3 regions of the Bradyrhizobium sp. Bra64 genome follow, and region 3 is predicted to be linked to each of the others. Evidence: predicted binding sites of a transcription regulator. Region 3 holds the regulator's gene; each other region holds the start of a gene.

Region 1 (2,273 bases), on a different contig from region 3:
GCAATTGCCCTGGCACCTTCCACCGGGGACACGCTTCCGGAAAGTATGCCTTTCGCCATCTCAATAATGATCTGGCGAGCAGCAATGACCTCGGATTGATTCCAACTCACGGCGATCCAGGGCTCACTAACTGATCCGGGTATCTCTTGTATCATAAAACGAAACGGGCCCCGAAGACGTCGGCAACTCAACGTCCTCAGCGCCCGCTCCTCGCGAAAAACTCTTCGCGTTAAAGCTTACTCGTCCGCCGGCTCGTCGCCGTCGGCGTCACGCTCGGGGGTGCCGGCCAGAATCTGCTCGGCGATCAGGCCGGAGTTCTGGCGGATCGAGGTCTCGATCTTGGCGGTGATGTCGGGGTTGGCCTTCAGGAACGCCTTGGAGTTCTCGCGGCCCTGGCCGAGACGCTGGCTGTCATAGGAGAACCAGGCGCCGGATTTCTCGACGATGCCGGCCTTGACGCCGAGATCGAGGATCTCGCCCATCTTGGAGACGCCCTCGCCGTACATGATGTCGAATTCGACCTGCTTGAACGGCGGCGCCAGCTTGTTCTTCACCACCTTGACGCGCGTGGTGTTGCCGACCACCTCGTCGCGCTCCTTGATCGCGCCGATGCGGCGGATGTCGAGGCGGACGGAGGCATAGAACTTCAGCGCGTTGCCGCCGGTCGTGGTCTCGGGCGAGCCGTACATCACACCGATCTTCATGCGGATCTGGTTGATGAAGATCACCATGGTGTTGGACTTGTTGATCGAGGCCGTCAGCTTGCGCAGCGCCTGGCTCATCAACCGCGCTTGAAGACCCGGCAGCGCATCGCCCATCTCGCCCTCGAGCTCGGCCTTCGGCACCAGCGCCGCGACCGAATCGACCACCAGAACGTCCACCGCACCCGAGCGCACCAGCGTGTCGCAGATTTCCAGCGCCTGTTCGCCCGTGTCGGGCTGCGAGATCAGAAGCTCGTCGATGTTGACCCCGAGCTTGCGGGCATAGACCGGGTCGAGCGCGTGCTCGGCGTCGATGAAGGCGCAGATGCCGCCCTTCTTCTGCGCTTCCGCCACCGTGTGCAGCGCCAGCGTGGTCTTGCCCGAGGATTCCGGCCCGTAGATTTCCACGACGCGCCCCTTCGGCAGGCCGCCGATCCCGAGCGCGATATCAAGTCCGAGCGAGCCCGAGGAGACCGCCTCGACGTCCATCGAGCGGTCGTTCTTGCCGAGCTTCATCACCGAGCCCTTGCCGAACTGCCGCTCGATCTGGGAGAGCGCGGCGGCCAGAGCTTTACTCTTGTCCATGGAGGATCCTTCGACGATACGCAGGGCAGTGGTGGACATTGGGTCGTGCTCCTTATGGCGAGGATTCGCGTGAGGGACAAAACAATTGGCGCGGCGGCTCGTCGATAAAGGCAATGTACCCCATTTGTTCTAAGTTCGCAATATGTTCTTTTGTGAATCTGGGCGCTGGCCTGTTTCGACCCTCAGTGGCCTGATCTGAATTTGAGAGTGGCCTGATTTGACTGTGTGACAATTGTCACTGTGAGGCTACCCGTCAACCAGCATAGTCCGCTCACATCATACGGCGCAAAGTCGCCATGGCTCGGAGCAGGACAAATGACCAGCAATCATCGCGAGCTTACCACGGAAGAAATGGACGTCGTCACCGGCGCTGGTCTTCTCGACATGCTGCATAGAATTAGAGAAAAGTTGGGATCAGCCTCACAGCTACCGACCAGCGCTTCTTCCAGCCCCCCAAGCGGCAGCACCGCCCATAGCGCTCAGTAAGGACCGCCTCAGTTGGCGGCCTCTTTCATCCGTCTTCGGGATCGAGGCCCTTGCCAAGCCTGGCCTGAAAGCTGAGGCTGCCTGTTTCGATCAGAGCAACTTTTAGGTGTATCGAAAAGCGGAACGCTGCTGGTTGGCGCTGTGGGTGAGCAATTTTGCTCAGACCCCAGAACAGAGATGTGCAATTTCTACCCGCCCATGGGAACGTCCGAGGTCAAACGACCAGCCCGGTCCTGCGAGGTTTGCACCCGCGCCATGACCCATATCAGTACGCTGGGAGCCTCGGGATTGCGCCGCAAGGTCTCCGTCTTCCGATGCGAACATTGCCTGCGGATAGAGGTCGAGAAGGAGTAAGGCTGCCTCGGTTGGCGGTCGGCCGGTACCTGAGTTCAGGTACGAACCTGGCTCTGCCCCAGGGGCCCTGGTTTGAAATTGGCAGTGGCTCATTTTGCAATGCGGAATTGAATCGCTTGCTGCGCGCATAGCGCGTACTGTCGCCCA
Region 2 (2,273 bases), on a different contig from region 3:
CGAGCAGCGTGGAGAACCGTGCGCCGAACCGCGCCGTGATTTCATGTGGTTCGCGGGAAGCGACATCGCCGATGGTCTTCAGGCCGGCGCGGCGCAAGCCCGTGGTGATGGCCTCGCCCGCGCCGAGCGCCGACACCGGAAACCGGCTGATCGCCGCCGCCTCCCCGCCATCGGCAACGATGGTGCCCGTGGTCTGGCGCGTCAGCGTACGCGCGCAGACCGAGGTGCCTGCAATTGCCGCACTGACGGCAAAGCCTTGTCGGCCGAGCGCGCGGACCAGCGTCTGCAGCAGTGCCGCTTCTCCGCCGAACAGATGCGCGCAGCCGGTAATGTCCAGAAACAGCCCATGCGGCGGATCGAGCGCCACCAGCGGCGTGAAGCGGTCGCACCAGTCGGCGATGTCGCTGAGCGTCTTCGCATCGGCCACGGTATCAGCGTCGAACACCCGCAGGTCCGGGCACATCGCCCGGGCATTGGCCAGGGGCTGGCCGATATGCAGGCCGAGGCGCTCGGCGGCCTCGTCCAGCGCATGGATCACCAGCGCATTGTTGTCCTTGATGACGACGATGCTGGGATCGTCTTTTTGTTTCGACGCGTTTCCTTCACGCAAACCGGTACCCACTTCGCTTGAAAACGCTTTGTCATTACCCAGTCCGACGTCGTTGAAGAACCGCTGGATCCGGTCGATGGGCAGGCGCGGCAGCCACAGGCTGAGGATACGTCGACGGTTCAGAGAACTGGCACTCATCACATTTCCATTCCATGATCCACCGGCCGCATGGGCCGTGACGATTGCGCAAGAGTTCAACATCGAAACGCGGCGCGCCCCAGGCGCTCCACGCGACCCCCGGCGGCGAATGCGCCGCCCGCAGCATCCATCGGGTCTCGGCGGTCGACGGCAGCGGTTGCGCGGCCATCCGCAGCAGCAGGCCGGTGACACCGGAGCCTTGCGCAGCCAGTGTCAGCTTGCGGCTCGCCACGAGATCGAACTGTCTCGTCTCACCCCAAAGCTCGAGCACGACGGCGCCCAGCGCATCGCAGGCGAGCGCATCGGCCGACGTGCGTAGCGCGCTCTCGACATCGGCGGCGCGCACCATCACCACGCGGCGCGGATCGAGGCCGAGCTCGGCGAGCCCGCTCATCGACAGCGCGCCGGTTTCAATTTCCGAAAAATCCTGCCGCACCCACAGCAGCGGTTTGCGCGCGGTCACGCGCCCCGCAAGCCCGCTGACAAAACCCGTCGCGGCCGTCCCCTGGCGCCCCTCGCAAAACACCTCGTGGATCACCGCGCGCGCGAGCCCGCCTTTCAGCGCGCTGTCGACCTCGCCATGGCCGAGCGCGACGCGATCGCGCTGATGGACGACCTCCGCGGTCTCGATGCGCTCGATCTGGCCGCGCAAGGTCGCAAGCGCGCTGATGCGTGCGCCGCTCATGGTCGCCGCTCCTTCAGGGGTGATTGCCGGTGGCTCTCAAAAATAAGAACCCGCGGCTGGCTCAATTGTTCATGATATGTTCTAATATAAAACTAACGGCGCCCCTGGAGTCAATCGAATTGGCGCTCTGTCGGATTCATGAGCGGAATCAAAGGGATTCAAACATGGACGTGCAACGCAAGCTGGAAATCCTGGCGGACGCTGCCAAGTACGACGCGTCCTGCGCCTCCAGCGGCACCGAGAAGCGGGACTCCAGCGACGGCAAGGGCATGGGCTCGACCGCGCCCGGCATGGGCATCTGCCATTCCTACGCGCCTGACGGACGCTGCATCTCGCTGCTGAAGGTGCTGCTGACCAACGCCTGCAATTACGATTGCCTCTATTGCGTCAACCGCGCCTCCTCCAACGTGCCGCGCGCCCGCTTCACCGTCGAGGAGGTGGTCAAGCTCACGCTCGACTTCTACCGGCGCAATTACATCGAAGGGCTGTTTCTCTCCTCCGGCATCATCCGGAGCCCCGACTACACCATGGAGCAGGTGGTGAGCGTCGCGCGCAAACTGCGCGAGGAGCATCACTTCCGCGGTTACATCCACCTGAAGACCATTCCGGAGGCCGACGACGCGCTGATCGCGGAGGCCGGCAAATATGCCGATCGTCTCTCCATCAACATCGAGATGCCCGAGGAGACGAGCCTGCAGCAATTTGCGCCGGAGAAGGACGTGCGCGCGATCCGCCGTACCATGGGCCGGCTGCGGCTGAAGCTGGACGAGGCCGAGGACAGCCGCAAAGCAAAGACGAAGGCCAGGCCGCAACGCTTCGCGCCCGCCGGCCAAAGCACGC
Region 3 (2,273 bases):
CGCGGATGCCGTGGTGATCCAGGAGGACACCGTCGCTGACGGCAAGCGCATCACGATCAAGGAAGCCGCGATCTCCGGCCGGCACATCCGCCCCGCGGGCGTCGATTTCCGCGAGGGCGACGTGCTCCTGCGCAAGGGCAGCCGGCTCACCGAGCGCGACCTCGCGCTCGCCGCCGGGATGAATCACCCCCACCTCGCCGTCAGCCGCCGTCCGAAGATCGCAATCCTCGCCACCGGCGACGAGCTGGTGATGCCGGGCACCACGCCCGGTCACGGCCAGATCGTCTATTCCAACGGCTATGCCCTGCATGCGCTGGCTCGCAGCGAGGGGGCCGAAACCATCGACCTCGGTATTGCCGCCGACACGCTGGAGGCCACCACCGCCGGCATCCGCCGCGCGCGCGCGAGCGGCGCAGACGTCCTCATCACTACCGGCGGCGCATCGGTCGGCGACCACGATCTGGTCCAGCAGGCGCTGAGGGACGAAGCCGTCGCGATGGCCTTCTGGAAGATCGCGATGCGGCCGGGCAAGCCGATGATGCATGGACGGCTCGGCGCGATGGCTGTGATCGGCCTGCCCGGCAATCCCGTGTCGTCCTATGTGTGCGCCTTCCTGTTCATGGTGCCGCTGATTCGCGCGTTGTCGGGCCGGGCCGCAATTCATCATCACCGCGAGCGCGCCGTGCTCGGCCGCGACGTCGGCGCCAACGACCAGCGCGAGGACTATCTGCGCGCACGTCTGGAGCAGCGCGACGACGGCACGCTCGTCGCCCTTCCCGTCAGCCATCAGGATTCTTCGTTGCTTGCGAATCTCGCTGCGGCACAGGCACTTCTCGTGCGCGCACCGTTCGCGCCGAAAGCCGAGGCGGGCTCGCCTTGCGAAGTGTTGCGGCTCCCCGTCTGAGCGTCCCGCCAATGCGCGTTCCGCGAACTTTGCTCTGTTCACGGTAAATTAAGCAGTTGCGGAACATGTATCGAACATATAGTGTCCGTTCATGATTTGTTTCGAGCATGTCGCGGCATATTGCTGAATTCAGCGTCTCGGAATCGAACGACATCAACCGGGGGACTTAGGTCGAGATGTTAACGCGCAAACAATACGAGCTTCTGCGGTTCATCAGTGAACGTCTGAAGGAAAGCGGCGTGCCGCCTTCTTTCGACGAGATGAAGGATGCGCTCGACTTGCGCTCGAAGTCGGGCATCCACCGCCTGATCACGGCGCTCGAGGAGCGCGGGTTCATCCGTCGCCTCCCCAACCGCGCCCGCGCGATCGAAGTCATCAAGCTGCCCGAGCTCCAGGCGGCCGCCGGCAGCCGCCGCGGCTTCACGCCGAGCGTCATCGAGGGCAACCTCGGCAAGGTCCGCGCGAGCTCAAGCCTGTCTGCCGACGAGGGCGAACGTCCCGTTGCCGTGCCGGTAATGGGCCGCATCGCGGCCGGCACGCCGATCGAGGCGTTGCAAACCCGCAGCCATACCATCAGCGTACCGCCTGACATGCTCGGCTCGGGCGAGCATTACGCGCTCGAAGTGCGCGGCGATTCCATGGTCGAGGCCGGCATCCTCGACGGCGACATGGCGCTGATCCAGCGCAACGAGAGTGCCGATACCGGCGACATCGTGGTGGCGCTGATCGACGACGAGGAAGCGACGCTCAAGCGCTTCCGCCGTCGCGGCGCCTCGATCGCGCTCGAGCCCGCCAACGCGGCCTATGAGGTGCGCATCCTGCCGCCCAACAGGGTGAAGATTCAGGGCAAGCTGATCGGCCTGTACCGGAAATACTGATACCGGAAAGTATCCGGCGCATCCGCGCTCGCATGAGCAACGATCGCCATCAACGATTGGAGCGGACGATTGTCCGCTCCCGCTGGGTAGTCTTTCTGGTTTCGCGCAGATTATCCGGCCCCTCCTCCGGCGCTTCATCCTCGGCACGCCGCATGAAGCAGCACCGCTTCGCGGCCTCAGCAGCTCGAGGAAACAGCCATGCGCCAGATCGTCTTGAGCACAGTCGCGGCGGCGCTGATCGCAGTATCAGCGTCGCAAGCCGCCGCACAACCGCCTCGCCCTGTCTGCAAAGGTGGCGGTTAGCGAACGAGCCCGCGCCGGCCGCAATGCAATTGCCTGCCGTCGCAACCGAGCTGGCATTATTCGGGATGGTCGGCCCCCTCAGGGCGCTGACACGCGCCTGCAGAATGCACGGGACGAGGCTTTGTTCCTATTGGATTCGGGAAAGTTAATGTGATCGTGGCCTGCGGATCCCAGCCGCAGATTTGCCT

Evidence for each region. Region 3 encodes LexA, which represses DNA repair genes until DNA is damaged. Its sites were predicted from a motif close to TGTTCNNNNTGTGTTCNG; they were not measured.
Region 1: the regulator LexA is predicted to act here: its motif matches at 1,419-1,436, upstream of recA (recombinase RecA).
Region 2: the regulator LexA is predicted to act here: its motif matches at 1,500-1,517, upstream of NR187_RS09995 (ImuA family protein).

The regions. Positions count from the first base shown of each region.
Region 1 is NZ_JALJRD010000011.1:66,488-68,760, reverse strand. Features, by position in the region: gene NR187_RS26450 (hypothetical protein) at 1-110, opposite strand, end outside; gene recA (recombinase RecA) at 237-1,325, opposite strand.
Region 2 is NZ_JALJRD010000002.1:524,382-526,654, forward strand. Features, by position in the region: gene NR187_RS09990 (DNA polymerase Y family protein) at 1-748, opposite strand, end outside; gene NR187_RS09995 (ImuA family protein) at 645-1,433, opposite strand; gene NR187_RS10000 (putative DNA modification/repair radical SAM protein) at 1,598-2,273, shown strand, end outside.
Region 3 is NZ_JALJRD010000005.1:332,115-334,387, reverse strand. Features, by position in the region: gene glp (gephyrin-like molybdotransferase Glp) at 1-904, shown strand, start outside; gene lexA (transcriptional repressor LexA) at 1,081-1,782, shown strand.